DNA from 4 places in the Providencia sp. genome. Region 2 is predicted to be linked to each of the others. Evidence: predicted binding sites of a transcription regulator. Region 2 holds the regulator's gene; each other region holds the start of a gene.
The links. Region 2 encodes CRP, which controls carbon source genes, mostly activating them, when cyclic AMP is high. Its sites were predicted from a motif close to ATGTGANNNNNNTCACAT; they were not measured.
Positions count from the first base shown of each region.

Region 1: the regulator CRP is predicted to act here: its motif matches at 732-749, upstream of msrB (peptide-methionine (R)-S-oxide reductase MsrB).
Region 3: the regulator CRP is predicted to act here: its motif matches at 1,933-1,950, upstream of ACTH6U_RS09175 (sugar transporter).
Region 4: the regulator CRP is predicted to act here: its motif matches at 5,354-5,371, upstream of focA (formate transporter FocA).

Region 1 covers NZ_JBQDNB010000009.1:3,316-11,769, reverse strand. Annotated here, with positions in the region: gene gapA (glyceraldehyde-3-phosphate dehydrogenase) at 1-524, opposite strand, end outside; gene msrB (peptide-methionine (R)-S-oxide reductase MsrB) at 881-1,294, shown strand; gene ACTH6U_RS09115 (YeaC family protein) at 1,423-1,725, shown strand; gene pncA (bifunctional nicotinamidase/pyrazinamidase) at 1,892-2,518, opposite strand; gene ansA (asparaginase) at 2,551-3,570, opposite strand; gene sppA (signal peptide peptidase SppA) at 3,758-5,614, opposite strand; gene ACTH6U_RS09095 (NAD(P)H nitroreductase) at 5,934-6,485, shown strand; partial or broken gene selD (selenide, water dikinase SelD) at 6,496-7,539, shown strand; gene ACTH6U_RS09085 (DNA topoisomerase III) at 7,543-8,454, shown strand, end outside.
Region 2 covers NZ_JBQDNB010000036.1:26,796-35,249, reverse strand. Annotated here, with positions in the region: gene ACTH6U_RS19585 (aspartate aminotransferase family protein) at 1-18, shown strand, start outside; gene ACTH6U_RS19580 (hypothetical protein) at 119-1,354, opposite strand; gene crp (cAMP-activated global transcriptional regulator CRP) at 1,667-2,299, opposite strand; gene ACTH6U_RS19570 (OsmC family protein) at 2,628-3,029, shown strand; gene ACTH6U_RS19565 (phosphoribulokinase) at 3,118-3,984, opposite strand; gene ACTH6U_RS19560 (YheU family protein) at 4,045-4,263, opposite strand; gene ACTH6U_RS19555 (hydrolase) at 4,257-5,243, opposite strand; gene ACTH6U_RS19550 (LysE family translocator) at 5,343-5,948, shown strand; gene murP (PTS N-acetylmuramic acid transporter subunit IIBC) at 6,059-7,528, opposite strand; gene murQ (N-acetylmuramic acid 6-phosphate etherase) at 7,556-8,454, opposite strand, start outside.
Region 3 covers NZ_JBQDNB010000009.1:18,771-27,224, reverse strand. Annotated here, with positions in the region: gene htpX (protease HtpX) at 102-983, shown strand; gene ACTH6U_RS09180 (DUF2594 family protein) at 1,437-1,658, opposite strand; gene ACTH6U_RS09175 (sugar transporter) at 2,140-3,339, shown strand; gene ACTH6U_RS09170 (DUF333 domain-containing protein) at 3,612-3,917, shown strand; gene ACTH6U_RS09165 (FdhF/YdeP family oxidoreductase) at 4,403-6,682, shown strand; gene dsbB (disulfide bond formation protein DsbB) at 6,778-7,293, opposite strand; gene nhaB (sodium/proton antiporter NhaB) at 7,474-8,454, opposite strand, start outside.
Region 4 covers NZ_JBQDNB010000006.1:103,753-112,206, forward strand. Annotated here, with positions in the region: gene chiP (chitoporin ChiP) at 168-1,565, opposite strand; gene ansB (L-asparaginase 2) at 2,116-3,159, opposite strand; gene ycaO (30S ribosomal protein S12 methylthiotransferase accessory factor YcaO) at 3,355-5,109, shown strand; gene focA (formate transporter FocA) at 5,441-6,298, shown strand; gene pflB (formate C-acetyltransferase) at 6,366-8,454, shown strand, end outside.

The sequences.
Region 1 (8,454 bases), on a different contig from region 2:
GTTGTCATCAACGCTTCAACGATACCGAAGTTATCATTGATAACTTTAGCCAAAGGCGCCAAGCAGTTAGTTGTACAAGAAGCATTAGAAACGATTTCTTGACCTGCATAGTTCTTATGGTTAACACCCATAACGAACATTGGAGTGTCATCTTTAGAAGGGCCAGTCAGAACAACTTTTTTCGCGCCAGCTTGGATGTGTTTGCGAGCAGTTTCGTCAGTCAGGAATAGACCTGTAGCTTCTGCAACAACATCAACACCCACTTCTTGCCATTTCAGGTTCGCAGGATCTCTTTCTGCAGTAACACGGATTTTTTTACCGTTAACGACTAAGTGACCATCTTTAACTTCAACAGTACCGTTGAAACGGCCATGAGTTGAGTCATATTTCAACATGTACGCCATGTAGTCTGCATCAAGCAAATCGTTGATAGCAACGATTTCGATATCTGAACGCTCTTGTGCAGCACGGAAAACGATACGGCCAATACGACCAAAACCATTAATACCTACTTTGATAGTCATAGTATTTCCACCAGCTATTTATTCGTGAATTAAGTTACAGTTAAAGTTACCAAAACCTTGCCAGTCGTCAAGCGGAATCGTGTCAATTATTGAAAAAAATCAATTCTGATACCACTAACTGCTTATTTGTTAGCCACTTTAGAGGCAAATATCGCCGCACGTATTATCGGGGTTGTGAGGCATAATGAAACCATCCATCAGTGATATATGTGATGCTGCTCACAAATCAAATGGGAAAGTGTGCTGCTTATTAGTCTAGAATAGTTTTACAAAAAATGTTGTTAAATTTTTGTTGTTTTAGAATTAGTGTATGATTGTGTTAATACCATCTTTTAATTTAAATACATGGGTAATACATGTCAAATAAAATCAAACAACCTATTGATTTATCTGATTTAAATGAAATGCAGCTCTATGTTACGCAGCAGGCAGGAACAGAGCCTCCTTTTAGCGGTCAATTATTACATAACCGTAAAGATGGTGTGTATGAATGCTTGTGCTGCGGTACGCCACTTTTCCTTTCTGAGACTAAATTTGATGCCGGATGTGGTTGGCCAAGTTTCTATGAACCAATCAAGGAAGGGGCGATAAAATATATTGAAGATGTCTCTCATGGTATGCATCGAATTGAAGTTCGTTGCCAAAACTGTAATGCGCATTTAGGGCATGTTTTTCCTGATGGACCACAGCCAACAGGGCAACGTTACTGTATAAATTCAGCATCGTTAAGTTTTTTGGATGATGATAATGGTGAAAAAACCTTAGGTTAGTGTATTTCATGATGCTGAAGCTTGCTGAACACCATAAAGATAAAATAGCAATATCGATTCAGCAAAATAAATGGAAAAAGAATTATTTAAACACTCAGTTTTGTAAGATTTATTTAAGGAGCACTCTTGTGAGCGTAGAAATAGATGCAGAACATATTGAACAGTTGCTTGCGGTGATGACACCTGAAATATACCAGCGTTTGGTAACAGCGGTAGAGCTTGGTAAATGGCCAGATGGGGTAGTATTAACGCCTGATCAAAAAGAACATAGCTTACAAATGGTATTATTATGGCAATCTCGCAATAACCATAATCCAGATCACATGACTGTCGGGACTGATGGACAAATTACCATGAAAAGTAAACAAGAATTAAAATCCATTTTTCAAGGTGATATGTTAGCAACACTGAAACCACAAAATCGTGATTGATTTTAAACTAAAAATGGCGCTTAACGCTGAGAAATGCTTTGCTTCTTAAGATTAAGATAATAAAAAGTGACGTTGTCACTGAGCGTGAGTGATGCGCATTCTGATTTATTGAGATAGTAAATAAGCGCTAAATGCGCTGCGCATGAAAGCAAGGCGCAGTTTGAATTTAACTTAACGCATTGAGAGCAATTAATTTAGCACCTGATTTTTGCATTTCGAGTAAGGCATTCTGGCTATCTTGCGCTGATAAATTCACACCACGACAGCCATCGGTTAGCACATCAACCTGATAACCCAATGTTAGGGCATCAAGCACTGTAAATTTAACACAATAATCTGTCGCAATGCCCATTACGATTAAGTGTGTGATTTGCTGCTGTTGTAGCCATTGATGTAAACGGGTTTGAGTGACTTGGTCATTATCAAAAAAGGCACTATAGCTATCAACTTGATGGTTTTCACCTTTAGTAAAAATTTCGTCAATGGCTTGTATGTTTAACTCAGGATGAAAGTCTGAACCTATTTCGCCTTGCACACAATGAACCGGCCACCAAACTTGTGGAATACCATTTAAGTCACCAATATCGCCAATTTGAGTACCTGAATTATCGGCAAAACTTAAATGTGTCGCGGGGTGCCAATCTTGGCTTGCAATAATTTTGATATTATTTTTTAGGCAGATATCAATCGCCTTATTGGCGGTATCGATGACTTTTTCGCTCTCTTGAACAGCTAATGCGCCGCCTGAACAAAAATCATTCTGTAAATCGACTAATAATAAGGCTGATTTCATTACGCTCTCAGTTCCTATATTGATTTATAGTGCTATTCATCTGCATAGCTTAGCTCACCGCGTAAATTATTTTGCATTAATTCACGGATATGTGATGAGGTATAATCTTGGCTAAGTAAATAATGTAATTTACTTAATGCGGCCTCGAATGTCATGTCATAGCCGCTAATTACACCAGCTTCTGCAAGGGCATGACCAGTTGCGTAGCCTTCCATATTAACTCTGCCAGAAATACACTGGGTCAAATTCACCACGATAATACCGCGATTAGTGGCTTCACGTAAGATGCGTAATAGCTCAGGCTGTTGTGGTGCATTACCGATACCATATGAGCGCAAAATCAATGCTTTTACTGGCTGTTGTAATATGTTTCGGACGATATCTATCGATAAGCCTGGGTAAAGTGTAACAACGCCTATCGGTTGTGGGGTGATGCGGTGCGTTTTCAATTCACCGATACCAATAGGTGCCGGGCACGTATTGTATGAGCGAATATGAATACCTGCTTCCATTAGTGGTGTGCAGTTAGGAGAACTAAATGCATCGAAACCATCCGCATGCGCTTTTACGGTTCGGTTTCCACGATAAAGCTTATTATTAAAAAATAATCCGACTTCATTGACTGGATAATTCGCGGCTAAATATAGCGCATTTAATAGGTTAGTTTGACCGTCGGAGCGTAATGCTTCTAATGGTATTTGTGACCCTGTCACAATAATCGGCTTCTTTAAGTTTTCAAACATAAAAGACAGAGCAGAAGCCGTAAATGCCATAGTATCAGTACCGTGTAGGATCACGAAGCCATCATATTGGTGATAGTTATGACTAATATCATCAGCAATATATTGCCAATCTTCAGGGGTAATATCGGATGAATCGATTAGTGGCTGAAGTTCTCGGATCGTAAACTCAGGCATTTCACTGCGATGGAATTCAGGCATTTTAGCTAATTGGGCTTGTAAATGGCCAGAAACGGGGATGTAGCCTTGAGCTGAGTGGCTCATTCCGATGGTGCCGCCAGTGTAGACAACATAAATCGATTTCTTCTGCATCTTTTTACCTAATCTTTTACCTAAGTCATGTACAGATAAGTTCAAATAAATCATGAACTGGATGTCAGGGATTTTGACTTATTTAATTGGGATTATCTACGGATAAAATAATATTTTATAGATTGATATACAGATACGGTGCTGTAACTCTAGATAAATCCCCCTCATTTGATTGAGGGGGCAATATTTAGTTAATGTCAGCGCAGTTCAGGCAAAATGCATATCGATTTTGTGGATCATTCATTTTTAAAAAGAATTGTGCTTGTTGGCGGATATCAGTTGCAACGGCAGGAGGCAAGAACGCTTGCAACATATCGGGCATCACGGCCTGTACATTTGTGGTTAGCTCAAGGAGGAGTTGATCCATAAATGAAAGCTCAGGTGACATCCAATCGAGTTCAACGGAATCAAGTTTGGCAAGCTCAGCGGCTTTTGATACAGCATCATCAAAGTCTCCGAGTTCATCAACTAAACCATTTTTTAAGGCATCTTGACCAACCCATACACGACCTTGTGCAATTTTATCTATTTCCGCTGGTGTTTTATGACGAGATTTAGCCACTAAGCCAATAAATGTTTCATAGCCATTTTCGATAGTTAATTGCATCATGTCTGAAAACTGAGGAGTGATACCTTTTGTTAGTGAAAGGTCTGCGAGTGGTGAAGTTGATACACCATCAGTATAGACACCGATAGTTTCTAAGGTATTTTCGAATGTGTTGATCACACCAAAGATCCCAATAGAGCCGGTAAGTGTGCTTGGGCTAGCAATAATGTAATTGGCAGGGGTTGATACCCAATAGCCTCCAGATGCAGCCATTCCTCCCATAGACACAACTATAGGTTTACCTGCTGCGCGGACAGAGGCTAATTCACTGCGGATTAAATCTGAGGCACTGACACTTCCGCCAGGGCTATTTACACGTAAAATAATGGCTTTAATGTTGTCATCAAGTCGAGCATCACGAATTTGTGAAGCAATAGTATCGCCGCCTGCGATCCCAGCTGTTTGCGGTCCATCCATAATGGCACCTTGTACAACAATAACGGCAATATTACCCGTTTTATTTGTTGAGGTATCAGCTGTTTGAACCGAATAATCATAGATACTAATGCTGTTAAATTGCTTATCCTCTTTATTCCAACCAAAGTGTTTAGTCAAAATATTTTCAGATTCTTCATGGGTGTAAATTTTATCTACTAATTTTTGTTTTAGTGCATATTGTGCACTACTACCTTTATTGGCACGTAACTGATTCAGTATCTCATCGGCACCCGGAAAAATTTGTTTATCCGTTGTATTCCTGTTGGTTGCTAAGGCCGAAAGATAATTGTTCCATAATGCATTTAACCACTGTTGGTTTGCTTCACGTGCTTCAGGTGACATATTGTCACGCATCATAGGCTCAACGGCTGATTTATATGTGCCAACACGAAAAATATGACTGCTAACTTTTAAGGTTTCTAGTAGCGATTTATAATAAATACTGTTGGTAGAAAAGCCCAAGACACTCACAGAACCTTGAGGTGATAGATAAATATCATCAGCAAAACTGGCTAAATAATATTGAGGTTGGCTAAAATTATCACCGATGGCGTAAACAGGTTTACCCGAGGCTTTGAATTCTTTAATCGCTTTGCCAATATAAGCAAGAGATGGTTGATCTGCACCGACTAAGTTATCTAAACGCAGTACCATACCGGTGATCCGGTCATCATTCTCTGCGTTACGTATGGCATCAACAATATCAAATAGTGAATTTTCCTGCATACGACTATTTGATGTGCCAAGAAGCTCTCTGCTCATTCGCCCAAAAGGGTCGGGCGCTGAAACTTGATCAACAATAACACCTTGAAGATCGACATAAAGTGCACCAAAATAATTTTTTTCGGGTTTAGAATCAGATTGATATAATACAACTGAACCTATTACCACAAAGAACAACACAATAAAAATAGTGTTGAATACGAGTTCCCTAATAAAATTCAGTATTCGCCAGCTAAATTTAAAGACGGTGGCGATAATTTCCCATATTTGGCGCATAACTTCTCCAGAACGTAATCGATACAGTTTTGTATGTTTAATAATACAGTTGTACGTAAATCAAACACATTATTATTCATAACAAAACGGTTATGAGAGAGGTACAATGTGATGATTATATTTTTCAATACATACAAATGATACAATTCAATGAATTAATAAAGTAATTGGTACACACTTTTGCTGATACGAGCCACTTAGTCAATGATATCAGATGGATTAAGTTTCACGGACAGCAACAAATAACAAATATATAAAGTGAGTATGATTCCTCGTTTAAACGACTATCATATCAGTTTACGCTTAATCGGAGACGAAAATGGATGCTTTAACCCTTTTGTTGAATCGCCGTTCAGCTTCAAGGCTGACAACACCAGCCCCACAAGGTGAAGAATTAGAAAATATACTCGCGGCGGGGATGAGAGCCCCTGATCATGGTTCATTGCGACCGTGGCATTTTATAGTGATGCAAAATGAAGGGATCGCAAAATTTAGTCAACTCCTTGAAAAAGCTGCAATAGACGGGAAATTAGGTGCTGAAGTGGAAGAAAAAGCACGTAATGCACCTTTTCGTGCACCGCTAATTATAACAGTTATTGCTAAAGTTCAAGATCATCCTAAAGTACCGCAATGGGAACAAATAGTGGCAGCAAGCTGCGCGGTACAAGCTATGCAAATGGCTGCTGTTGCTCAAGGATTTGGTGGTATTTGGCGTTCTGGCTCATGGACTGAGCATACTGTTGTTCGCGAAGGTTTGGGTTGTGAAGAAAATGACCATATTGTGGGTTTTCTGTATTTAGGAACACCTGAACTAAAAGCACCAGTTAAAGTTCAACGTCCTGATATGACAGGTTTTGTAACGCATTTTTAAAGAGATTAAAATGACTGAAAAAATTAGATTAACGCAATACAGCCATGGTGCTGGTTGTGGATGTAAAATTGCGCCAAAAGTGCTTGAACAAATTCTACATACAGAGTAAGCCAAATTTCATGATCCACATTTGTTAGTGGGCAATGAAACAAAAGATGATGCTGCAGTTTATGATTTAGGTAATGGGATTGGTATCATCAGTACGACTGACTTTTTTATGCCGATTGTTGATTCACCTTTTGAATTTGGTCGTATTGCGGCAACAAATGCAATTAGTGATATTTTTGCAATGGGCGGTAAGCCGATTATGGCGATTGCCATTTTAGGTTGGCCAATTGCGAAGTTACCACCTGAAGTTGCCCGCGAAGTGATTGAGGGTGGTCGCGCAGCTTGTGCTGATGCAGGGATCTCATTGGCGGGTGGACATTCGATTGATGCACCAGAACCTATTTTTGGTTTAGCTGTGACTGGCGTGGTGAATACTGCTTATGTGAAGAAAAATAGTGCGGCTACAGCCGATTGCGAGCTATTTTTAACCAAACCACTCGGGATTGGTATTCTGACCACCGCTGAGAAAAAAGGCGTTTTATCACCTGAACATCAAAACCTTGCATCTGAAACAATGTGCCAATTAAACAAATTAGGTGCAGTGATTGCTCCGCTTGATGGTGTTACTGCGATGACTGACGTGACGGGATTTGGACTATTAGGTCATTTAAGTGAAATTTGTGAAGGCTCTGGTGTTCGTGCACAAATTTCATTTAGTAAAGTACCTAAACTTGCGGATGTAGAAAAATATATTGAAGCGGGTTGTGTGCCAGGCGGAACTCAACGTAATTTTGATAGTTATGGTCATCTTATTGCACCAATGACCGATTTACAGCGTAAATTACTTTGTGACCCACAAACTTCAGGTGGATTACTGATTGCAGTGAAACCTACAGAAATAGCTAAAATTAAAGACATTGCACAGCAGCAGGGTGTTTTGTTACAGTCTATCGGTAAATTATTACCCCATAGGGACAATGGACCTTTAATTGAAGTGATAGATTAATTCATGCGTTTGTTTATTGCGGAAAAGCCCAGCCTTGCTAGGGCAATTGCGGATGTATTACCAAAACCTCATAAACGGGGCGATGGTTTTATTCAATGTGGTGATGGTCAAACAGTGACATGGTGTATTGGCCATCTATTAGAGCAAGCTGAGCCGGACGCTTATGAGCCGCGCTACGCCCGTTGGAATTTACAAGATTTGCCAATTATCCCGGATAAATGGCTATTAAAACCGCGGCCCTCAGTAACCAAACAACTGAAAACAATTGAAGTGCTATTAAAGCAAGCAACTGTCATTATCCACGCAGGAGACCCTGATAGAGAAGGACAGTTGCTGGTAGATGAAGTTCTCGATTTTTTAAAGCTACCCGATGAAAAAAGAAAGACAGTTAAACGTTGTCTGATTAATGACCTTAATCCACAGGCCGTAGAAAGAGCAATAGAGCGATTAAGAGAAAACCGTGACTTTATCCCTTTGTGTGTATCAGCATTAGCTAGAGCACGTGCTGATTGGCTTTACGGTATTAATATGACTCGAGCCTATACATTATTAGGCCAACGAGGTGGCTATCAAGGTGTTCTGTCAGTTGGGCGTGTCCAAACTCCGATTTTGGGGCTGGTCGTTCGACGTGACGAAGAAATAGAAAATTTTATTTCCAAAGATTATTTTGAAGTTAAAGCGCATATAGTGACACCACTGGATGAACGCTTTGTGGCAACATGGCAGCCAAGTGAATCTTGTCTCGACTATCAAGATGAAGAAGGTCGCTTATTTCATCGTCCATTAGCTGAGCATGTTATTGCACGCATTGAAGGTAAACCTGCGATTGTCACGCAATATCAAGATAAACGTGAATCTGAAATCGCGCCGTTACCATTTTCTCTTTCTGCGTTGCAGATTGAAGCGGCTAAAAAA
Region 2 (8,454 bases):
GGGAAATTATTGAGCTAACGATTTATTGATAAATTGCAGAGGCATTTATGTCTCTGCAATTTGGTTTATTATCGAGCTTGGTAACATCTACCTTTAATACTGTGGTGGCTATACAGAATTATTTATGACGTTTAAGTTTTTGAATGATATTACTTGAATACAACTCTTCCTGTTTTATATCTTGAGTTAATTTTTTTATCTCACTAAGTGTTTTATCTGCCTTTTTTTCTATTTCAATTAAGTTTGTTGTATCTATTTTTTTATTATTAGTTAGTGGTTTATTTTGGATTGTGGGCTGTTGGTTTAATTTTGAGTTTTTACGTTGAGATAAGCGAGTATTAGATTCTTGCTGGTTTTTGAATGTTATGCTTCTTTTTTTAATATTATTTTCTGGTAATATATTTTTTTCATTTTTTGATAGAATACTCGTAGGATGTTTTTGTTTATTTATTGATATCTCTTTTAATGGGGTATCCATTATTACAATGTTTTTACCATTGATTTTTTTTATTTTTCCTAGATTAGTATTATTAGCTGTATTAAGTTTATTCATTGAGCCTGTAAGTAATGGGATCTTACTTTCATTAGAAGAGTTAAGTGTTTTTGGCATCGTGAATTTTTTTTTGATTTGTTCTTTTTCATCTATTGAGAGTTTTATTTTTTTAGGTATTTTACTTTTTAAAATAATAGTATTATTTTCTTTTTTTGTTTTTAACTGAGTATCTATTTCTTTTTCTGGGTTTTCATTATTAATAGATGTTGAGTCATTAGCATCATTAGCAGTTAATGTATAAAAGTTAGGGTTATACCTCAATAAATTTGAATTTATGAAAGTTGGTTCATAATCAATATTTAATTCATTGTCTACTGGTTTATTTTTAAACGTCAAATGGTCATCATAGCCAGAGTCCCAAGTTAGAGATTTGTTTTTATTTATAAAATCTTTCCCTTCAAACTTTTTATAGGCCTCATTAAAGTTAATTGGTTTTTTATCAATTAACCTTCTGTTGTTATTATGTCCATTTATATCTTTTTTAGTAATGAATGGGCTAGTTGGAATTTTTCCATTTTGACTTAAATTCATGAATTTTGATTGTGATGCTTTAAAGTCAATGGAATCAATAATTACATTTTTATTCCTTTTTTGTCTGCGTACTGAGTTTTCATAACTACAGGGAATTGTTTTTTTCTCTATTAACGGGTTTGATTTCTGTGAGGGTGTGACGCTATTTATTTCTTCATAAGTAGATGAATGATTATTTGATTGAATACTTGTGTTGGATGCTGTTCCAGTGTTTTTTGAAGTATTTAAATTCTCATTATATCTGTTGAGGTTATTTATATTTATAATCATATATTTTCCAGTAATCTATTAGTTAATTAGTTATGCTAATTATAGATAAGGTAAAGACTTTGATGATATAAATAAACGATTATTTATTTCTATGTGTATTTACTATCCCTAATATATTATCTGAATAATATTATTTCTATATGTATTTACTATGTCTAATGCGCCGTGTAAATAGTATAACGAAATAATATTGATTTTATTTATACTCTTTAATTTAGGTATTTTTTTCATTCTAAAAAACAACCTTATATCAGTGATATAAGGTTGTTTTTAAATAGTAGCCTAGCCAATCAAGCTAGGCCAGAATATAAATTATCGAGTCCCGTAGACGACTATCGTTTTACCATGTGCAGATATCAGATTTTGATCTTCTAGCATTTTTAGGATACGACCGACAGTTTCACGTGAACAACCTACTATTTGACCAATTTCCTGACGTGTAATTTTGATTTGCATTCCGTCTGGGTGAGTCATAGCATCTGGTTGTTTGGCTAAATTTAACAGTGTTTGAGCAATACGTCCGGTGACATCTAGAAAAGCGAGGTTACCCACTTTTTCAGAAGTCGTTTGTAGGCGACTTGCCATTTGTGCAGAAAGGCGCATAAGGATATCAGGGTTAACCTGAATCAGTTGGCGGAATTTTTTATAAGATATTTCAGCGACTTCGCAGGCTACTTTTGCACGAACCCACGCTGTACGCTCTTGACCTTCTTCGAATAACCCAAGCTCACCAATGAAATCTCCTTGATTTAGGTAGGAGAGAATCATTTCTTTGCCTTCTTCATCTTTGATTAAAACAGCCACTGAACCTTTCACGATATAGTAAAGGGTTTCTGCTTTTTCACCTTGATGGATCAGTGTGCTTTTTGATGGATACTTATGAATATGGCAGTGTGACAAAAACCATTCAAGAGTAGGGTCTGTTTGTGGCTTGCCGAGAACCATTAGCGTTATCCTCTGTATGTTATTGCAGCCATTCAAAAAAGCGTGCTAGAAGGGCTGTCTTTAAAGTCACTAGCTTAGCATATTAGTTTACCTTATCTACTCTAATTAATACATGCAGCAGATATGAAGTAAGTTAATATCGACACTATAATATGATCAATTAAAACGTTGAGTCTTGATCTTAATCCTATCAACTAAGTATTGTTTGTAGCACATTCAATCCAGAAAGTCTCGCCTGTATCGCTTCAGCTAAATAAAGCTGATGTAATATTGGCTATATCTATGGAACAATGTGTTTCTGAAGATTATTTTTTCAAGGGGAATAACAATGGAAGCAAGAGTTAAATGGGTTGAAGGACTCTCTTTTTTAGGTGAGTCAGCATCTGGGCATCAAGTGATGATGGATGGAAATGCAGGTGACAAAGCGCCTAGCCCAATGGAAATGGTATTAATGGCCGCTGGAGGCTGTAGTGCAATTGATGTCGTTTCTATCTTACAAAAAGGCCGTAATGATATTATGGATTGTGAGGTGAAATTAACTTCGCAGCGTCGCGATGAAGCACCTCGTTATTTTACTCACATTAACTTGCACTTTATTGTAACAGGTCATGAATTAACAGAAAAAGCGGTTGAGCGCGCGGTTCAACTTTCGGCGGAAAAATATTGTTCAGTGGCGTTGATGTTAGAAAAAGCGGTTGAAGTGACACACAGCTTTGAAATTAAAAACTAATAATAAGTTTAATTTTTGCCTATTTATTTTAATAACTGATGCTTGTTTTATTTATTGGTAAGCATCAGTTATTTAGAACAGTGATAAGTTAATCTTGTTTTTGTGTAATTAACTTTTCAACTAATGGGGTCATAATTAGTTCCATGGCTAAGCCAAGTTTGCCACCGGGCACGACAATGGTATTTATTGCCGAAATAAATGAGCCGCTTATCATTGATAATAAATAGGGGAAATCAATCTGTTTGAGTCCGCGAAAACGGATCACAATAAAACTTTCATCTTGTGACGGAATCGCTTTGGCTGAAAATGGGTTAGAGGTATCGACGGTAGGGACTCGTTGGAAATTGATATGAGTGCGTGAAAATTGAGGCGTAATATAATTAATATAGTCTCCCATCGAGCGAACAACCGAGTCCATGACCGCTTCTCGAGAATGCCCACGTTCTGTTGTATCGCGGATTAATTTTTGAATCCATTCCAAATTCACAATAGGCACAACACCGACAAGCAAATCGACGTGCTGGGCGACATCGTGCTCTGGCGTGACTATTCCACCATGTAATCCCTCGTAGAATAAAACATCTGTGTTCTCAGTGAAAGGCTCCCAAGGTGTGAATATACCCGGTTGTAGGCCATAAGGAACTGCCTCATCGTAAGTGTGGAGATATTTACGCGATTGTCCGTGTCCTGTCTGACTATAATCGACTAAAGTTTGCTCTAAGAGTGCGAAGTCATTGGCTTCTGGACCAAAGTAGCTAATGTGACGCCCTTGCTCTCTGGCCTTGCGGATTGCCATATCCATTTCAGGTCGGGTATAGCGATGAAAGCTATCGCCTTCAAGTGTTGCGGGCTGAATGTTTAATTGATGGAAGATTTTACGAAAAGCTTGGCTGGTTGATGTTGTTCCAGCACCACTTGAACCGGTAACTGCGATAATTGGATGCTTTTTCGACATAGTGGTCTCCCTGCGTTGCGCTTTTGGCCACTATTTTAATAAACAGCGAACGAAGCGGGTTTACGGGCGGAATTGGTTGTTAGGCATGAAGTTAATTGATTCATGCAGTTCAGACCAGACTAGCACAATTTCGCCAGAAACTAACTGGCGTTTCACATCATCAACCTTATCTTGCAAGCTTTTTTCATGGCTTCCGTAATCAGTGCCTTCGCGTAACACATAGCTTTCTATTAGGTTATCAAGTGTTTCGGGGGCTAACTCTTGCCAAGGGATTAACATTGTTTTTTCTCATTTAAATAGGGTGCTAACCACTGCGGAATTCGTGTTTCTAACCACATTTGTGGCTTTCTAAAACTACCACCAACAAAACCAACATGGCCACCGTGTTCTGTCATTTGGTATTCAATGTTATGGGGTAAATGACTTAAATCAGGCACAACTTCGGGAGCCATAAATGGGTCGTCTTTAGCATGAATAATCAGCGTTGGTTTGGTGATTTGCGACAATTTTGGTAATGCGCTGCATTTTTGATAGTAATCCGTTGCATCATCAAATCCATGAATGCGTGCAGTAATGACATCATCGAACTCACGAATGCGTTTGAGTTGTTTCAGTTGCAATAAATTCAATGGTAAAGACCCCGGATAGCGCACCAATTTACGCGTTGCATTGCGTTTCAAACCATTCAATAAATAGCGCTGATAAAACTGTGAGAGACCTTTTTCCATGCGTAAAGAGCAGGCTTCTAGCATTAATGGTGCGGAGACAACTACCGCGGCGTCAAGGTCAGCATTCTCACCATTTTCAGCGAGATAACAGGCTAGCATGTTGCCCCCAAGCGAGTAACCGACCGCCGCTGTTGGCACATTGCCCCAAGTTTGTTTTAACCAATGTAAGAAATAGCGTGCATCACTGGTTTCACCTGAATGATAAATTCGGCTTTGACGATTAGGTTCACCACTACAACCTCGAAAGTGCATAACAACACCAAGCCAGCCTTGTTTTTGCGCACTTTCAAGCATTCCGTGTGCATAAGGGCTTTTAAAATTCCCTTCTAGGCCGTGAAAAATAACTAAGCGGGGCTTATGGCTTGCCAGCTCAGGTTTTTCACTCCAAGCGAGATCGATAAAATCGCCATCGGGCAATTCTAGTCGTTGCCAAGTCGGTTTGATTTTCGGCGTTCGACGAAAAATCCTTGGCAATAAGGTTTGGAGATGTGGATTTTTAGCCCAATTGATAGGACGGAAATTTTCTGACATAGCCTTATTTAATTTCTTAGAACTCTTGTGAGGCACATAACATACTGTTATTTTTTTGTGATGCAAGTGTGCAAGTTTAAGTTGAGGATTAGATTATAAATGACACTGGGGCTTATTTTTTCTCTTTTTACGTTTTTATTCATTGCGGCGGTGACACCCGGCCCTAACAATATGTTATTAACATCCAGTGCTGCCAATTCGGGTTTTCGTCGTAGTATCGCATTATTGCTAGGAATTATGCTTGGCATGCAATCCATACTTTATTTGTCTGCATTTGGTATTGCAGCGCTTTTGCTGTTATATCCAGCCATTCATGTGATATTAAAAGTAGCTGGTAGCATTTATTTGTTATGGCTAGCATGGAAAACAGCAACTGCGAATTATGCACCACTTAAGACAAATAGCGAAGCAGTAAAAAGCGTAACTTGGTATCAAGGGGGATTATTGCAGTTTTTAAACCCAAAAGCATGGATGATGGGTTTAGGCGCAGTGGGGAGTTTCAGCTTACCGGGGGAGCTTTTTACTGAGTCAATTATCATAATGAGTATTGCATTTATTATTGTAAATTTTGTTGCTGGACTGATATGGATGGGGTTTGGTTCTTTAATTGGACTGTTTTTACGCAGTCGCCGTGCATGGTTTATTTTTAATTTGGTGATGGGATTATTAACTGCACTGTGTGTTCCGTTGATTTGGTTGGAATAGAATGGTAACAGTAGGCTGAAATATACCTAAGTCATTATGCGGTCAATGTGAATGAATAAAACCTAAAAAGGCAGCGTAATAGCTGCCTTTAGTTAAAAACATTTTACGAATTAATCTAAATCGATATTCTTACTACCAAATAAATAAGTGAATAAAAATCCGCAGGCATAGGCCACTAAAATACCGCCAACATAGACTGCCATACCTGCAAGCACACCTTGTGCTGAAGTCATTAATGGAATTGCAATCAGTCCAGAAGGGCCAAATATAGTGTTAAGCCCAACAGGTAAGCCCATCCAAGCAATTAAACCGATAAAGAAACCACCGGCAGCACCACCTAAACACGCTGTGATAAATGGTTTAACACGAGGCAATGTAACACCATAAATTAATGGTTCACCAATACCTAAGAACCCTGGGAAAAGTGCACCACTAATTTGGCTGCGGATCACTGAGCCTTTTTTAGCTTTCATATAAAGCGCAAGTGCAGCGCCTACTTGCCCAGCACCTGCCATGGCAAGTATCGGGAATAGTGAGTTAAACCCTTGGGTTTCGACAAGCGCTACATAGACAGGGATAAAACCTTGGTGAACACCAAACATTACTGCAATTAAGAACAAACCAGCAAGAAGTGCAGTACCTATTGGATTACCATTTAAATGCATGAATAGCCATGACATGCCGTTAAATAACCAAACACCAATTGGCATGATGAAAATAAATGTCGCGGCTCCAACTATTAGTAATGTAATAGTTGATGTCAGAATAATATCAAGATTAGCTGGGATAATTTTACGTACTTGTTTTTCAACCCAAGCGCCGAAAATACAGGCAATCAAAATACCAATAATGTTGCCTCTTGGGTCGATATACCAGCCAAAGAAGTCTGTCATACCGGAGTAGAAGCCTTTAGTTGCAGCTGGGTCATAACCTAACAGAAATAATGCGGCAATAATGGCACCATTAACACCGCTACCACCAAAAGCTTTTTGTGCATTATAGCCAATGAGAATACCCATAAAGGTAAACAATCCCTTCCCGAATACGGCCATATAAGCGATTAAACTTTTTAGCCAACCAAGTTGTTGGGAGTCGGGCGGAAATAGATTCTCATTTGCGAGGAGCAAGCTTAACAGCGAAGCGAGTCCCATAAGCAAACCTGCGCCGATAAAACCGGGGATCAATGGCGTAAAAATAGTCGCAAATTTGGATAGAAAACGATGAACTGCACTTGTTTGTTTCTTTTTTAATTGTTGTTTGTTTGCTGAGGCTATCTCATTAAGATCTTGTGTTGGAGCTGACGATGCGATATCTGCATCTTCATCATTTTCAATAATATGATTCATTAGGTCAGCGGCAGTTTGTGCTTTTCCTGGGCCGAGTACGATTTGTAATTGCTCATCACTTTCAATTACACCGAGTACACCAGGAACCTGTTTTATTGCAGCTTTATCGACAAGTTGGTCATTGTTTAATGTCAAACGTAAGCGAGTCATGCAATTACCGCATTGCTTGATATTATGACTACCGCCAACTAGTTGCAGGATCTGCAGCATCATTTCTTTTGTTATTTTAGCCATGCTTTTTATCTCATCTCATTGCGCACGTTAGGCGGTGGATTTAGCAATATTGAGTGCAGTACGAATAAAACCTTTGTTGTTACTGAGCAATTGGCGTGCCTCATCTGCATTTAAGCCTGATAAGATCATTAAAATTGCTGTTTTACAGTGTCTATCACATTGTTGTAATGCAGATTCAGCGGCTTCTCTATCACATTCAGTTGCCTCCATCACAATCTTAGTTTGTCTCTCAATTAATTTGGCATTAGTGGCTTCAACATCAACCATCAAATTACCAAATACTTTTCCAATGCGGATCATGGCACCGGTAGTAATCATGTTCAGTACCAATTTTTGTGCGGTGCCGGCTTTCATTCGTGATGAACCTGTGACAACTTCAGCACCAACTACCGGTGTAATGGCGATATCTGCGGCATTAGAAACCGGACTGTTTGGATTACAACTAATTGATGCAGTGATTGCGCCAATTGAGCGAGCGTAGGCCATAGCGCCTAAAACATAAGGTGTGCGCCCACTTGCGGCAATGCCGACTAAAATATCTTTATTGCTAAAATGGATATCTTTTAGGTCTTGCACGCCCATTTCGGGTTTATCTTCGGCATTTTCTACAGCACGAAAAATAGCTTGATGACCACCTGCGATTAAACCAATGACTTGTTCATGAGGCGTACCAAACGTTGGTGGGCACTCACTCGCATCTAATATACCTAAACGACCAGAAGTACCAGCACCTGAATAAATTAGTCTGCCACCGCTTAAAAAGGCGTCGGCGACTTTATCAACGAGCTGAGCAATTTCAGGTAATACTTTTTCAACGGCGAGAGGAACTTGCTTATCTTCATTATTGATAACTTGCAGCATCTCAAGAGTGGAAAGTTGGTCAATATTGGTGCTCGCCTGATTACGGCTCTCAGTTACCATTTTAC
Region 3 (8,454 bases), on a different contig from region 2:
TTTTGCTTTTTTCATGTTAATTGACTTGAAATAGTGTGAAAAAACCTTATTTATAAAGTAAATTCTACGTGATATCTGTTTTTACCAAGGAATACATAAAAATGATGAGAATTGTTTTATTCTTGCTCACAAACTTAGCGGTTATGTTTGTGTTTGGGATAATCTTAAGTTTAACGGGCATTCAAGGCAGTAGTGCTCAAGGTTTGTTGATCATGGCTGGGCTGTTTGGTTTTGGCGGTGCATTCATTTCTCTATTGATGTCTAAATGGATGGCACTTAAATCCGTTGGTGGTGAAGTTATTGAGTCACCTCGTAATGATGTAGAGAGATGGCTAATAAACACTGTAGGGCGTCAAGCACAACAGGTAGGTATTCAAATGCCTCAGGTTGCGATTTATCATGCGCCTGATATAAATGCATTTGCAACGGGAGCTCGCCGTGACGCATCTCTTGTTGCTGTTAGCACGGGCTTGTTAGAAAACATGAGCCGAGATGAGGCAGAAGCGGTTATTGCGCATGAGATTAGTCATATTGCTAATGGTGATATGGTGACAATGACGTTGCTTCAAGGTGTTGTGAATACCTTTGTTATCTTTATTTCTCGTATTATTGCACAGCTTGTTGCTGGATTTATGTCAAACAATAATAATGAAAATGAAAGTAGCAACGGCAATCCCATGGTTTATTTTGCAGTTTCAATGGTATTAGAAATTGTATTTGGGATACTTGCTAGCATTATTACGATGTGGTTCTCTCGTCACCGCGAGTTTCATGCCGATGCGGGTTCTGCTCAGTTAGTGGGTAGAGAAAAAATGATAGCTGCGCTTCAACGATTAAAAACTAGCTATGAGCCACAAGAAGAAGGGCGCTTAATGGCATTTTGTATTAATGGTCGCGGTAAAGCATTTAGTGAGTTATTTTTATCACATCCACCGTTAGACAAGCGTATTGAAGCGCTGCGCTCAGGACAGTATTTAAAATAGTATTTGCATAGATCAAATGACAAGTTAAATAATAATTTGAATGAAGTAAAAGCCACTCAAAATTTATTGAGTGGCTTTTTTATGTTCAAAGGTATTTAATTTTTGGTATAGAAGCTTTTATTCAAAGGTTATGGTCTAGAAATACTAACTTTTAGTACTGAATTATAAATATATATGAAATGTCTGTTTTAATTAGAAAATAGAGCTAAGTATATTTATCTAGTGATGAACGTGGAGTGCTAGCTAAATAGAGCGATATTGATCAGCTGACTTTAATTTTTTGATAAAAAAAGCCCCCTTCATAGGGTTCTGAAGGGGGAGCTAAATGAATAAAGAATGGTTTAATTCATGAACAAAGATAGGCTATTTAGATAAATGAAACTTAGTTATTTGTGCAGTATAAACCGCTTTTATACGGTTATATGCTATAAATAGCATTTATCGCTAAATGTTCTATTGGCGATAGCCTGCTTTAATCTGCTCTAGTGTATTTTTATATGTTTCTGCTTGTTTTTCATCTTCAATTAATGCGACTTCTCTTTGCATTTTAATTAAAATTTTACCTGCATCTGCTTGGCCAATCGCTTTAAGCATATGTGTGACTAAATTTTTTAAACAAGTGATCTCATCCGCAAGGGTATTAACATCAGGCTCGGTAGGGAAATGGGTTTTCATTTAGAGATTCCTTTAATAATAAACAGTAATTCGCAGATTGTAGCACAGAAAAAATCCCGATGTGTTCTAACATAAGTGGTATTAATGATAATGTGGTAGAAATGGCTGTGCATGAGGATAGTATCAACAAGATTGTCTTATTTTTGTTATTAAAAGCATAAGTGGGCAATTTAATCTGAATGTTCAGCTGTATTTATTGAAAAGTAATAAGATTGAATATTGATTGTCTTGTATTGACATTCTTAGTTAGAGCATCTTTAAAAAATGCCTCATAGTGTGATATGATTCACATAATTCTCTATAGCATACACAAGGCGAAAATAAACATGTAGCGACGGCAACACGTAAAATTGTGCCTCGATACATTTTAGTCATCGTTAAAGTTGCTTTTATCTTAATCTCCCTTTTTGTTGTTTTGCGCAATGGTATTGTATTTTTTGTGCAGATTAACGCATGGAAAAATAAGGCTTGGTATTAGACAATGACTCAGGTTTCTAGAAAAACAGCATGGATAAGAGTTGTGATATTAGCAGTAGCTGCTTTTGTCTTTAATACAACAGAATTTGTGCCTGTGGCATTGTTAAGTGATATTGCTGAAGGTTTTGATATGACAGTGGCCCATACGGGGCTGATGATCACGATTTATGCTTGGGTAGTGGCAATAATGTCATTACCGTTGATGCTATTAACCAGTAAGATTGAACGGCGTAAGTTGTTAGTATTCTTGTTTATTGTCTTTATTATTAGCCATATTATTTCGGGCTTTGCATGGAGTTTTGACGCGCTTATAGGCGCTCGAGTTGGTGTCGCATTATCACATGCTGTATTTTGGTCAATTACAGCATCGCTTGCTATCCGAGTTGCACCAGCAGGTAAAAAAGCGCAGGCGTTAGGATTATTGGCAACGGGCACAGCATTAGCAACAGTATTGGGTTTACCTATTGGTCGAGTAATTGGACAATTTTTAGGTTGGCGCATGACGTTCTTATCTATAGGTGCGATCGCTGCTGTCACAATGATTGCACTTATACGCTTTTTGCCTCACTTACCAAGTGAGCATTCGGGATCTTTAAAAAGTTTGCCTATCATATTCAAGCGCCCCGCACTGGTGGGTATATTCGTATTGACGGTTGTCGTTGTTACTGCACATTTTGCTGCATATAGCTATATTGAACCATTTGTACGAGATGTTGCTTTACAAAGTCAAAATTTTGCCACGATATTGCTGCTTATTTTCGGTGCCGCAGGTATTGTTGGCAGTGTTATTTTTAGTCGTTATAGTAGCAAATATGCATTAACTTTTTTACCTACTGCAATTGGTGTATTAACTGTCTGCTTACTATTATTGATGCCGCTAGGCGGAGATATAGGGTCCCTTATTCCTCTGTCGATATTTTGGGGAATAGCGATTATGTGTATTGGCTTAGGAATGCAGGTCAAAGTCATTGACTTATCGCCCGACGCGACCGATCTATCTATGGCAATTTATTCTGGCATTTTTAATCTTGGGATTGGTGGTGGGGCATTACTTGGTAATCAAGTTATCATCCATATGGGTATGACGTATATTGGCTATGTTGGTGCAGCATTTGGTATTATCTCATTGATTTGGTGTATTTATATTTTTAAACGCTATAAAGAATCATTTAAGGATAAATTACCTCAATCAAGCATTCACTAATTAATTTTATTGTCATGAAAGTATTATTTTATAGGCAGCATATTTTGACTATATAATTAAATAACACGCGTATATTGTCTATTCAATATGGTTGTAGCTAAGCATAGTGTAGCTAACTATGGCGATGATTAATATTTACAACCAAAAGCTCGATTTATCCACAATTATTGGTATGCTGCTTAATAGATAGTTAATATGTTGCCATTAATCTGTTTTCAAGAAGCAGTACCACTGATTAGAGGGAACAGAAGCTGATATTATTGGAGAATGTGATGAAGTGTAAAATCAGTGCTCTGTTAAAACCGGTTATTTCAATAAGTTTAATTAGTACTTTTTCTTTCATGCTTACTGCTTGCAGTAATTCTGAATCAAGTAAGATGACACGAGCGGAAAATTCGGATGCACAGTATGCCCAACAAGTTGTTAATTTAGGCTATGGGGCGCAAGAGGCTTGTGTCTCTGCTGGTGGATTACCTGCGATGACATTAGAATTGAATGGCAACCGAACAGCAGTTTGCCAATTTGCTAATGGAAAGCGTTGTGCGGCTGATATCATTCAAAGTGGTAGCTGTATTTAATAAGCAATTTCCCACGCATTATTTCATGTATATCGTGATGTATATTACTGCGAAAAATATTTTAATAAACTAACCCCCATATTTATTTAAAAATATAGGGGTTAGTTAAATAAATATCATTATTATTAACATTACGCCGTTAAGTGTTTAATTAATCACTAGTCCTCTTTTAAATTTAAACTATACTCTTTCTTAAATGTAAAAGCGCCATAACATACTGTTTTTACGGAAATATATTTATTTGGTTTATTTTGCCATTAAAGCGTTTATTGTTTTTTTATATTACGATAATAAGGTGTAGGATAATTATATTATTGTACGTAATAGATTATCTTATTTAGACTGGCAGTTTTTTATTCTAAATAAATAATTGATCTTCATTTGAAAAGTTATTAACCTTCATTGTAAGGTCATAATTAAAATTATAAAAAAGTATATTAACAATTATAACTATTTATTTTCAATTCAATGAAGAGTAATGAAAAATGAAAAAGAAAATTGAGGAGTATACTGGCCCAGCTGCAGGTTGGGGTGCCGTTAAAGGTGTTGCTCAAGCGTTGCGTGGCCAAATGGAAATAGGCCATGATGTGATTGCAATGTTTGATATGAATAAAGTCGATGGTTTTGATTGCCCCGGTTGCGCATGGCCAGATCCTAAGCATACTGCATCATTTGATATCTGTGAAAATGGCGCTAAAGCTATTGCGTGGGAAGCTACATCAAAACGTACTACACCTGAATTTTTTGCTAAGCATACAGTGACGGAATTACTCAGTTGGGATGATTTTCATTTGGAAGACGAAGGGCGCTTAACACATCCGATGAAATATAATCCGCAAATAGATAAATATGAGCCAATTGAGTGGGATGAGGCATTTAAGCAGATAGGTGAAAAACTGCAAAACTATTCAGACCCTAATACTGTTGAGTTTTATACTTCTGGCCGTACATCCAATGAAGCTGCTTTTTTGTATCAGTTATTGGCTCGTGAATATGGAACTAATAACTTTCCTGACTGTTCTAACATGTGTCACGAACCTACGAGTGTTGGGCTAGCTGCATCCATTGGAGTAGGTAAAGCAACGGTATTATTGGAAGATTTTGATAAAGCGGATTTAGTGATTTGTATTGGGCATAATCCGGGTACCAACCACCCTCGTATGTTGAGTTCATTGCGTGAGGTTTCTAAACGCGGCGCTAAAATAATTGCTATTAATCCGTTGCGAGAGCGAGGTCTTGAGCGTTTTGCATATCCACAAGATGTCGTTGAAATGCTTACATTAGAATCAACACCTTTGGCTGGGCATTATTATAAAGTACGAATTGGTGGTGATACTGCTTTGATTAAAGGCGTGATGAAAGTACTCATTGAGCGTCATCAAACTGCGCTTGAAACAGGTCAGCCACCTATTCTTGATACCGATTTTATTTCAACCCACACTCACGGTTATGATGCCTTAAAAAATGATGTGTTAACCACAGGGTGGAAAGATATTTTACGCGTTTCAGGACTATCCCGTGAAGCGATTGAGGAAATTGCCGACCTTTATAGTGAAGCAAAAAATACCATTATTTGTTATGGCATGGGAATAACTCAGCACCAGCATGGTACGCAAAATGTTCAGCAACTGGTTAATTTGTTGCTATTAAAAGGTAATATCGGTCGTGAAGGTGCTGGAATTTGCCCGTTGCGTGGTCATTCTAATGTGCAAGGGGATCGTACTGTTGGGATCACAGAAAAACCAAGTAAGCATTTTTTGGATAAGATAGCACAACGTTTTGGTTTTCAGCCTCCAAGTGAATTTGGTCATGCTGCAGTGGCAAGTATGCAAGCTATCTCTGTGGGTAGTGCTAACGCATTAATCTGTATGGGTGGAAATTTAGCAGTTGCTATGCCAGATAAAGAAGCTTGTTACGCAGGTATGAAAAAACTCGATTTAGCTGTACATACTGCAACTAAACTCAATCGTTCCCATTTACTGACAGCTAAAAATACTTTTTTATTGCCGGTGTTAGGACGTAGTGAAATTGATAGGCAGGCGAGTGGCGCACAGTGCATCACAGTGGAAGACTCTATGTCTATGGTGCACGCTTCTAAAGGATTATTAAAACCCGTCAGTCCGTATTTAAAATCGGAATGTGCAATTGTAGCGGGTATTGCTAAAGCTACAATACCCGCAACTAAAGTTGAATGGGATAACTTCATTGATAACTATGATCTTATCCGCGATGCGATGGAAGTCATTTTACCTGATTTTGATAATTACAATGCACGAATTAAAATTCCTGGCGGTTTTCATCTTACCAATGCAGCTTCAGAGCGTCGTTGGTTAACTCAATCAGGTAAAGCTAACTTTGTGCCTACAGAAGGTGTAATTGAAGATCCAAAATCTGCGGTTAATAGTGAGTTGATACTTGCGACACTACGTAGTCATGATCAATATAACACCACCATTTATGGAATGAATGATCGTTATCGCGGCGTATTTGGTCAGCGAGATGTCGTCTTTATCAGTGAAGGTGAAGCGAAAAAACAGAAATTGAAAGCGGGTGATAAGGTTAATATTATTGCATTAGATAGCAATCAAAAACCGACAAAACGTCGCTTAGATAATTTGACGGTTGTGATTTACGATATGGCAGATCGTTCAGTTGCGACTTATTTTCCAGAAGCAAACAATTTGATTACGTTAGATAATTTTGACCCACAATGTGGTATTCCGGCATACAAAAATATTCCTGTAAAATTGGAAATTGTTATGTAATTGCTGATTCGGATTTGAGACAGTTAATCTTCGCTGGCTGACTCATTAAAAATACCCCATATGTTTAATCATTAACTATGGGGTATTTTTTAAGACTATTTTTTGGATGGGAAAAATTGGCTTATTAAAACAATGATAGCAATAAGTAAATAAGCAGCAAAAATACCAATTAGCCATTGTGGCATATCCAAACCTAAAAATGCCCATTGTCTTACTGCACAGTCACCCGAAGCTTCAAATACAGCAGGGACCCATTCTTGTAATGGCAGCCAATCTGGGAAATTGACAAAGAAATCACAAGATGCGAAAGGTGATGGGTAGAGCTGTAGCATGGTATGTTCCCATGCAAGTTCTAAGCCTCGCCATGCAGCATAAATCCAAATGATGATGGCAATCCAGCGGATTACTATGTTTCTTGGCGCAATGGCTCCCATTAAGCCTGCGGCTATAACACCGAGCAAAGCGACACGTTCATAAATGCACATAACGCAAGGTTGTAGCTTCATTACGTGCTGAAAATACAGCGCAGCACATTCCAGCATAAACGCCGTAAAGGCCATTAATAGCCATGCGCCTCGTCCTTGTGAGCAGTAGTTAAAAAATCTGAACATACTTAGATTCCCTAAATTAGTGATGTGCCATTTTGCCTCTAACCGACTGATAAAAAAAGCGTCAAAAATCAAATTAAAGGTTTTTTGAGTAGGCTTTACCTAACATTACAAAATAAGCCGCATAAAATCGCGGCTTATAAAGATTGATATCGTTAAGTTAATGCGCATTATATCCGAAAACTAAGGTAGTGAAACCCAACCAATGCTTTCCATCCAGTGAGTTATAGGGATTAACCATAATTCGACACCAAGTAAGCCTACAATAGTCATTACGATAGTATAAGGCAATGCCATCCATACCATACGACCATATGACAAACGAATCAGTGGTGATAATGCGGAGGTTAACAGGAACAAGAAAGCAGCTTGACCATTTGGTGTTGCAACGGAAGGTAAGTTGGTTCCCGTGTTAATTGCCACCGCGAGTAATTCATATTGGTGTTGTGAAACAAGCCCTTCATTAGCGGCTTTTAATGCTTCCGTAATATATACCGTACCAACAAATACATTATCTGAAACTGCGGAGAGTAATCCGTTAAATAAATAAAATAGTGATAATTGAGAGGATTCGGAGGATTGCAGAACATACTGAATAAATGGTGTAAATAATTGTTGATCAATAATAACGGCGACAACACTGAAAAAAACAGTTAATAGTGCAGTAAAGGGAAGAGCTTCTTCAAATGCTTTACCTAATGCATGCTCTTCTGTGATCCCGCAAAAAGTGGTCGTTAAAATAATGACAGAAAGGCCGATAAGTCCTACTTCAGCAAGGTGAAATGCGAGAGCTAGAATAAGCCATACACCGATTAAGCCTTGAACAATTAACTGAGCCAACTCTTTTTTAGTACGCTTGGCACTCATTTTTTTATCATGTTCAGTTAATATCTGGCGCACTGTTGAGGGTAATTCTGTTCCGTAACCAAATAATTTGAATTTCTCGACAAGATAACAAACTAATAAACCACAAATAAAAACAGGAACAGTGACTGGCGCCATACGTAGATAGAAGGTAATGAAATCCCAATTAACATGTTTGGCAATAATGAGGTTTTGTGGTTCACCAACCATCGTCATTACACCCCCTAAGGCAGTACCAATGCCAGCATGCATCATTATGCTACGTAAAAAAGCACGGAACTGTTCAAGGGTTTGTTTTTT
Region 4 (8,454 bases), on a different contig from region 2:
TTAATTAACTATTAGTTAGTCCACAATTAATCGATATAAGTGCATTTTTTTATTATGCTCATTAAATTGATTATTAATATATATGCTAATCGTTTTTGTATCACTTATTTTGGTAAGTTACTGCCATAATTAATTTATGACAGTGACTCAAACCAAATAGGCTAATTTTAGAAAATAGTAAATGGCATCATAACCATAAACTTAATATCTTTTTCATCTTGGAAAATATTACCATATCCACCACCCCAGCTAGGAATATCGGTATGATTATCATACTTGGTAAAATGTAATTTAAATGAAGTGTCTTTTGCTCGTCCAGTTTGAACGGTATACAGTATATCAAAATTCCAAGCACTCTCTTTTAGGCGTACATCTTGTGCATACTGCGTGTTAGTACTAGGTTTCGCATCCCAGCCATAGATATATGAGGTTCCAACTTTCCAACCCGCTAAATCCCAATTTTTCAAATCATACATAACACCTGCATATAATGCCTTTTCATTATTCGCATTCCAATCTGAACGGCCATCCCACCAAATGTCCATGCGTCCGTTTGAAGTCGCCCAACCTGGGGTCATACGTTGTAAGAAATACCCTTGATTTCCTTCTGCTTTAACGTAAGTTCCTTCCACTTTAAAGTCGAATTGCTCATAGGTATAACCTAAGGTCATCGCTTGTAACCAAGCTAATCCATCATAAACATCATTCACACCACCATCAGTGACCTTATCTTCAGAACCGTAGAACTGATAAGACATACGTAAATCTCGGTCAGCAATTGGAACCGCATAAGATGCTTTAGCAAAATACTGATCCATATAACCCTTAGCTTGACCATAAGAACCCTCAAGCACTAATGAGTTTTTGAAATCATATTTAAAGCCAATTGCATGTAAATAACTGATCCCTGTTTGTCCATCCGCCTCTCTAAAATTATACATTTCAGTATACCAAGGCGCTTTATAGCGGTCAGTCCACATATAAGATGCGCTGAGCTCACCATTTTGCTCAAAATCAAAAACAGCACCAACTTCTAGCCCTCGATATGTTCCAGGCATGTAACTCCAGTGAGATGCTAATAACGTTTGTCCTGTCGGTTGAATATAACCCCCTCTCCCCCAGAAAGGACCATATTTCATTTTGGCAGCCGCTTTATAAATACTGACACCACTTCTATCACCAGTATATTTTTCATCCCAACGCGATCTTGCATCACTAAAACCGATTTCATTTGGTGCTGCCGGACCACTATTTGATAGTTCGATTGCTGTGAACGCAGCGAGATCCAACCCAATTACATCTTGAAAATAGCCAGACGAAAAATCAAGATTGGCATTAAATGTTGAGTGCTTAAGGTTATCTGCATATTTATTATATTTATCACTGCTTGGATTTAAATCTTTACGCGAACGATCTCGCTGCCAATAATACAATCCACCTGTTAGCTTTGAATCATCAAGAAATTGTTCTGCGTACATTATAGGTTGGTAACCAATAGGAAGCATTGCTATCGCTATTTTTAAGACGAGCAACTTCCTGCCAGGATTGACAAATTTATTAACCATTCTGTATTTCCTCTAATATTTTTTTAGAATTATTGTTCGGCCAAAATACGACTTAATTTTCAATTTGAATCTAATTACTCACAATAACTGATGTCATTTGTGATGCTATTAGCCTATTTTTCGCGACACGAATTATCAACATCGATATTAGTTTTATTGCCAAAACATGATCGATGACACATTAATATTATTTAGCAATACAAATTGCCAGTAACAAAATCATGCCAAAACAAGCCTTAATAAATTGAAATATAAGAATAATAAAGAGAAAACTAATAGAGAAAATACAGAATAAAACAATATTCAATCATCAGAAATAAAGCTTAAAAATTGCTATTTAGCCATCTTATTTGTTAAGTATTAGTATAATTGCTTAAATACTATCACCACATTGACCTAATTGAGTCAAAATCTATTAGTGCTACAAGTATATTTAGATATTTTTTTTGTTTTTTTTGATAACAAATAATAAGCAATAATAGATATTTGTTTAAAAAAAATCCGCAACAATATTGTTACGGATCTTCATATATAAAAAACCAGTTAAAAATTAGTACTTCTCAAATAAGGCTTGAATTTGTTTCGGATCTTTAGTTTGTGTTAGAGCTAATTGCAATAATACACGTGCTTTTTGTGGATTAAGTCTTTCTGATGCCACAAAACCATATAAATTATCATCCACTTCCGCATTACGCGTGGTATAACCTGTTGCTACACGGCTTGAGCGCACAACCACGACATCTTGTTTTGCCGCATTAGCTAAAGCTTCAAAAATAGTTTTATACATATTACCATTACCAACACCTGCACTCACAATACCTTCAACACCCTCTTCTCTCAGTGCTTTGATAGGCGCTGCGGATGCATTGGCATAATTATAAACAATACCAACCGCAGGGAGTTTTTCGAGTTTATTGACGTCAAATGCCGCTTTATCACTACGTGGTTGCGCTGCTTGATAAAAAGTCACTTTTCCATCATGAATAAAACCTTCTGCCCCTGCATTAACCGCATCAAATGCCTGCACTTGTGTTGTATTCATTTTAACCACATTTCGACCTTGAATGACTTTATCATTCATCACCATCAATACTCCACGATCTCCTGCGGACTTGTCAGATGCTAATACGACCGCATTGTAGAGATTTAAAGGCCCATCGGCACCCAACGCAGTAGAAGGACGCATTGCTCCAACCAGTACAATCGGCTTTTTACAATTTGTCGTTAGATCCAAAAAGAATGCCGTTTCTTCTAAGGTATCTGTACCATGTGTAACAACAAAACCATCCGTTTTATCACAATCTTGATTAATTTTTTTAGCAAGTGTCAGCCACACTTGGTCATTCATATCCTGAGAGCCAATATTCACTAATTGCTCACCACTGAGATTGGCGATTTTTTTTGTTTCTGGAACCGCATTAATTAAAGCATCAATACCAACTTTACCCGCTTGATAGCTTGATGAAGTGGCAGAATCTCCACCGCCTGCAATAGTACCGCCCGTTGCAAGCACCATAATATTTGGCTGTGCTAATGCTGAAGCGGCAAACAGTGAAATCAGCGTAGCAAGTAGTGTTTTATTTCTGTGTTTCATCCTATTTTCCTTTAATTAAATAACCTGCTGTTATTATGTGGTTTTAGCGTACTGTTGTTGTGAGCTATATAATTATTTTAGGAAAAATATTTAGCTTTCAGATGATTTTTAATGAAATGAATAAAAAGCGTGAGCGCAGCGGTAAAAATCCGTATCATAGGCCGCCTGAAACACTCTATTTACAAGTGACTGACAATGAGCCAAACATTTATACCCGGCAAAGATGCCGCTCTTGAAGATTCCATTGATGCATTTCAAACCAAATTAAAAAAATTGGGATTTGATATTGAAGAAGCGTCTTGGTTAAACCCTGTACCAAACGTTTGGTCAGTGCATATTCGCGATAAAGAGTGTCCTCTTTGTTTTACCAATGGCAAAGGGGCTAGCAAAAAAGCCGCATTAGCCTCTGCCCTTGGCGAATACTTTGAACGTTTATCAACAAACTACTTTTTTGCTGATTTTTATTTAGGTAAATCCATTGCAGAAGGTGACTTTGTTCATTATCCAAATGAAAAATGGTTCCCATTAACTGACGATGATAGCCTGCCAGAAGGTATCCTTGACCCACGTTTGCTTAAGTTTTATGACCCTGATAATGCCCTAGCTGCGAGTCAGCTCATTGACCTACAATCAGGTAATGATGAACGTGGTATTTGTGCACTGCCGTTTACGCGTCAATCTGATAACACCACGGTTTATATCCCAATGAATATTATTGGGAACCTGTATGTGTCTAATGGTATGTCAGCAGGAAATACCGCCAATGAAGCGCGCGTACAAGGACTATCTGAGGTCTTTGAGCGTTTCGTGAAAAACCGAATCATTGCAGAAAGTATTAGTTTGCCCACGATCCCAGCGGATGTGATGGCGCGTTATCCAGGTATCGTCGAATCAATTGAGACCCTTGAAAAAGAAGGTTTCCCTATCTTTTGTTATGACGCATCACTCGGCGGGCAATTCCCTGTTATTTGTGTCGTCTTATTTAATCCACAAAATGGCAGCTGTTTCGCTTCTTTCGGTGCACACCCTGACTTTGGTGTCGCCCTTGAGCGTACCGTTACTGAGCTATTACAAGGCCGCGGGCTAAAAGATCTTGATGTCTTTAATGCACCAACATTTGATGATGAAGAAGTTGCTGAACATACTAATTTAGAAACTCACTTTATTGATTCAAGCGGTCTAATTAGCTGGGATCTATTTAAAGAAGATGCAGATTATGAATTTGCTGACTGGAGCTTTAAAGGAACTACCCAAGAAGAATTTGCAACACTAATTAGTATTTTCAATACATTAGATGCTGAAGTTTACATCGCAGATTATAACCATTTAGGTGTATACGCCTGTCGTATACTTGTCCCTAGCATGTCAGATATTTATCCAGTTGAAGATCTTCATTTAGCCAATAATGCGATGGGAGCTTATTTACGCGATACCATTATGGCATTGCCTGAGAGCCAGTGGAAAAAAGAGGATTATCTCGCACTGATTGAGCAATTAGATGATGACGGCCTAGATGATTTCACTCGTGTACGTGAGCTACTGGGCTTAGCTGTCGGTAAAGATAATGGCTGGAGCAACCTACGCATTGGTGAATTAAAATCAATGCTAGCACTTGCTGGCGGAGATCTTGAACAAGCACTCGCATGGGTAGAATGGACCCAAGACTTCAATAGTTCAGTATTAACAACGCAACGTGCTAATTACTATCGTTGTTTACAGACGTTATTGCTGCTATCTCAAGAAGATGAGCGAAACCCTGCGCAATATTACCCTGCGTTCGTACGTATGTATGGTGAAGAAGCCGTCGACGCGGCATCTGCGGCAATTGCAGGTGAATCTTGCTTCTATGGGTTATGGGCTATTGATGATGAATTAAAAGCATTACCAGCACATCAAGCTCTACTTGCAGCCTATGAAAAACTGCAAAAAGCAAAACGCAACAATGCATGATATTCCAAATTAGATGAAGGCCTTAGGGCCTTTATCTTTCTATAAGTTAAATTAACGATCAAAGTCGCGACATTCACTGTAATTAATTAACATTTAAGTGCATATATTTACCTAGCTGAACTCTTTTTATCCAGTTTTTAAAAAATATTTATAAATTTTAAACTTTATTTTTATGTTAAATATCATTGAGTTAACATGGTTTTTAACATTTATATCACTATTTTGGACGTTTTCTTGATGAAGTTTATGATCCATATCAAATTTCTCACTTATCCCGTTTGTTACTATAATTGCGTGCTATAATTAATCAACTTTGTAAGAGAGTGTTGGTATGAAAGCTGACAATCCTTTTAATTTATTACCACCTGCTATAATGGCCCAGGTCGCAGATGATTCTGGTGTTTATAAAACAAATAAACATCCTGCAATTACCTACTTGTCAGCATTTACTGCCGGTATGTTTATCTCTATCGCTTTTGTATTCTATATCACTGCAACAACAGGTGCAGCTGAGGCTCCCTTCGGTTTTACCAAACTGATTGGTGGGATTTGCTTCTCCCTTGGGTTAATGTTAGTTGTTGTGTGTGGTGCCGATCTCTTCACTTCTACTGTACTTACTATTGTTTCTAAAGCATCAGGCAAGATCACTTGGGGGCAAATGCTGCTAAACTGGTTTAATGTCTATATCGGTAACTTAATTGGCGCATTATTTTTTGTGGCACTGATTTGGTTTGCGGGTCAATACACAGCGGCTAATGGTCAATGGGGATTGAATGTACTACAAACAACTAGTCATAAACTCCATCACACTTTTGTTGAAGCTGTTGCTTTAGGAATTTTAGCAAACTTAATGGTTTGTTTAGCAGTTTGGATGAGCTATGCAGGTCGTAGTTTGACAGATAAACTGTTAGTTTTAATTATGCCAATCGCAATGTTTGTTGCTAGTGGATTTGAACACAGTATCGCTAACATGTTTATGATACCGCTTGGTATCATGATTAAAGAATTTGCTCCTGCTGAGTATTGGACTCAGATCAATATGTCTCCTGATCAGTTTTCACATCTTACGGTAGGAAACTTTATTACAGAAAATCTCATTCCAGTAACTATCGGAAATATTATTGGCGGCGCTTTATTAGTCGGCCTAGTTTATTGGTTAATGCATTTACGTAGTAGCCAAAAACATTAATCGCTACTAACACACAAAAGATTCATTAAGATCTCACAAAGATCCATTGTTAAAAGGTAAAAGTATCATGTCCGAGTTAAATGAAAAATTCGCTTTAGCATGGCAAGGTTTTAATCAAGGTGACTGGCAGAATAACGTGAACGTACGTGACTTCATCCAGAAAAACTACACTCCATATGAAGGTGATGAATCTTTCTTAGCAGGCTCTACCCCAGCAACAGATGCATTATGGGATAAAGTCATGGAAGGGATCAAAATCGAAAACCGTACTCACGCTCCGGTTGATTTTGATACAGATGTTGCTTCAACTATCACTTCCCATGATGCTGGTTATATCACAAAAGAATTAGAACAAATTGTTGGCCTTCAAACCGATGCACCTCTGAAACGTGGTCTTATCCCGTTCGGTGGTATCAAAATGGTTGACAGTTCATGTAAAGCTTACGATCGTACATTAGATCCAAGCCTGAAAAAAATCTTTACTGACTACCGTAAAACACATAACCAAGGTGTTTTCGATGTCTATACTCCAGACATTTTAAAATGTCGTAAATCAGGTGTCTTAACAGGCTTACCTGATGCATATGGCCGTGGCCGTATCATTGGTGACTACCGTCGCGTTGCGCTCTACGGTATTGATTTCCTGATGAAAGACAAATTCAGTCAATTCACTTCGTTGCAAGCTAAATTAGAGCAAGGCGACGATTTGGAAATGACTATCCAATTACGCGAAGAAATTGCTGAACAACATCGTGCATTGGGTCAAATGAAAGAGATGGCTGCTAAATATGGCTACGACATCTCAGCTCCTGCAACTAACGCACAAGAAGCTGTTCAGTGGACTTACTTCGGTTACTTAGCCGCAGTTAAATCACAAAATGGCGCAGCAATGTCATTTGGTCGTGTATCGACTTTCTTAGACACTTATATTCAACGTGACCTTGCAGCAGGCAAAATCACAGAAGAACAAGCTCAAGAATTGATTGACCATTTAGTCATGAAATTACGTATGGTACGTTTCTTACGTACTCCTGAGTATGATGAACTGTTCTCTGGTGACCCAATTTGGGCAACTGAATCATTAGGTGGTATGGGTCTTGATGGTCGTACTTTAGTGACCAAAAGTACCTTCCGCTTCCTGAACACACTGTATACCATGGGCCCATCTCCTGAGCCGAACATGACTATCCTGTGGTCAGAAAAACTGCCTATGAACTTCAAAAAATATGCAGCGAAAGTTTCTATCGATACTTCATCAGTTCAGTATGAAAACGATGACCTGATGCGTCCAGATTTCGACAATGATGACTATGCTATCGCATGTTGCGTAAGCCCAATGATTGTTGGTAAACAAATGCAGTTCTTCGGTGCTCGCGCTAACTTAGCGAAAACCATGCTGTATACCATCAATGGTGGTATTGACGAAAAACTGAAAATGCAAGTTGGTCCTAAACATGCACCTATCTTAGATGCAGTCCTTGATTTCGATACTGTAATGGATCGCATGGACCACTTTATGGATTGGTTAGCCACTCAGTATGTCACTGCGCTAAATATCATTCACTATATGCATGATAAATATAGCTATGAAGCATCTCTGATGGCACTACACGACCGTGATGTATATCGTACAATGGCATGTGGTATCGCTGGCCTATCTGTTGCAGCTGACTCATTGTCTGCAATTAAATATGCAAAAGTTAAGCCTATCCGTGACGAAGACGGTATCGCTGTAGATTTCGAAATTGAAGGCGAATATCCACAGTTCGGTAACAATGACTCACGCGTTGATGATATTGCTTGTGACCTAGTTGAACGTTTCATGAAGAAAATTCAGAAACTACATACTTACCGTAATGCGGTACCAACTCAGTCAATCCTGACTATCACATCTAACGTTGTGTATGGTAAGAAAACGGGTAATACACCAGATGGCCGTCGCTCAGGTGCGCCATTCGGACCAGGTGCTAACCCTATGCATGGTCGTGACCAAAAAGGTGCTGTAGCGTCACTGACATCAGTTGCTAAACTACCATTTGCTTACGCGAAAGACGGTATCTCTTATACTTTCTCTATCGTACCAAATGCGTTAGGTAAAGATGATGATGTTCGTAAAACCAACTTAGCGGGTCTGATGGATGGTTATTTCCATCACG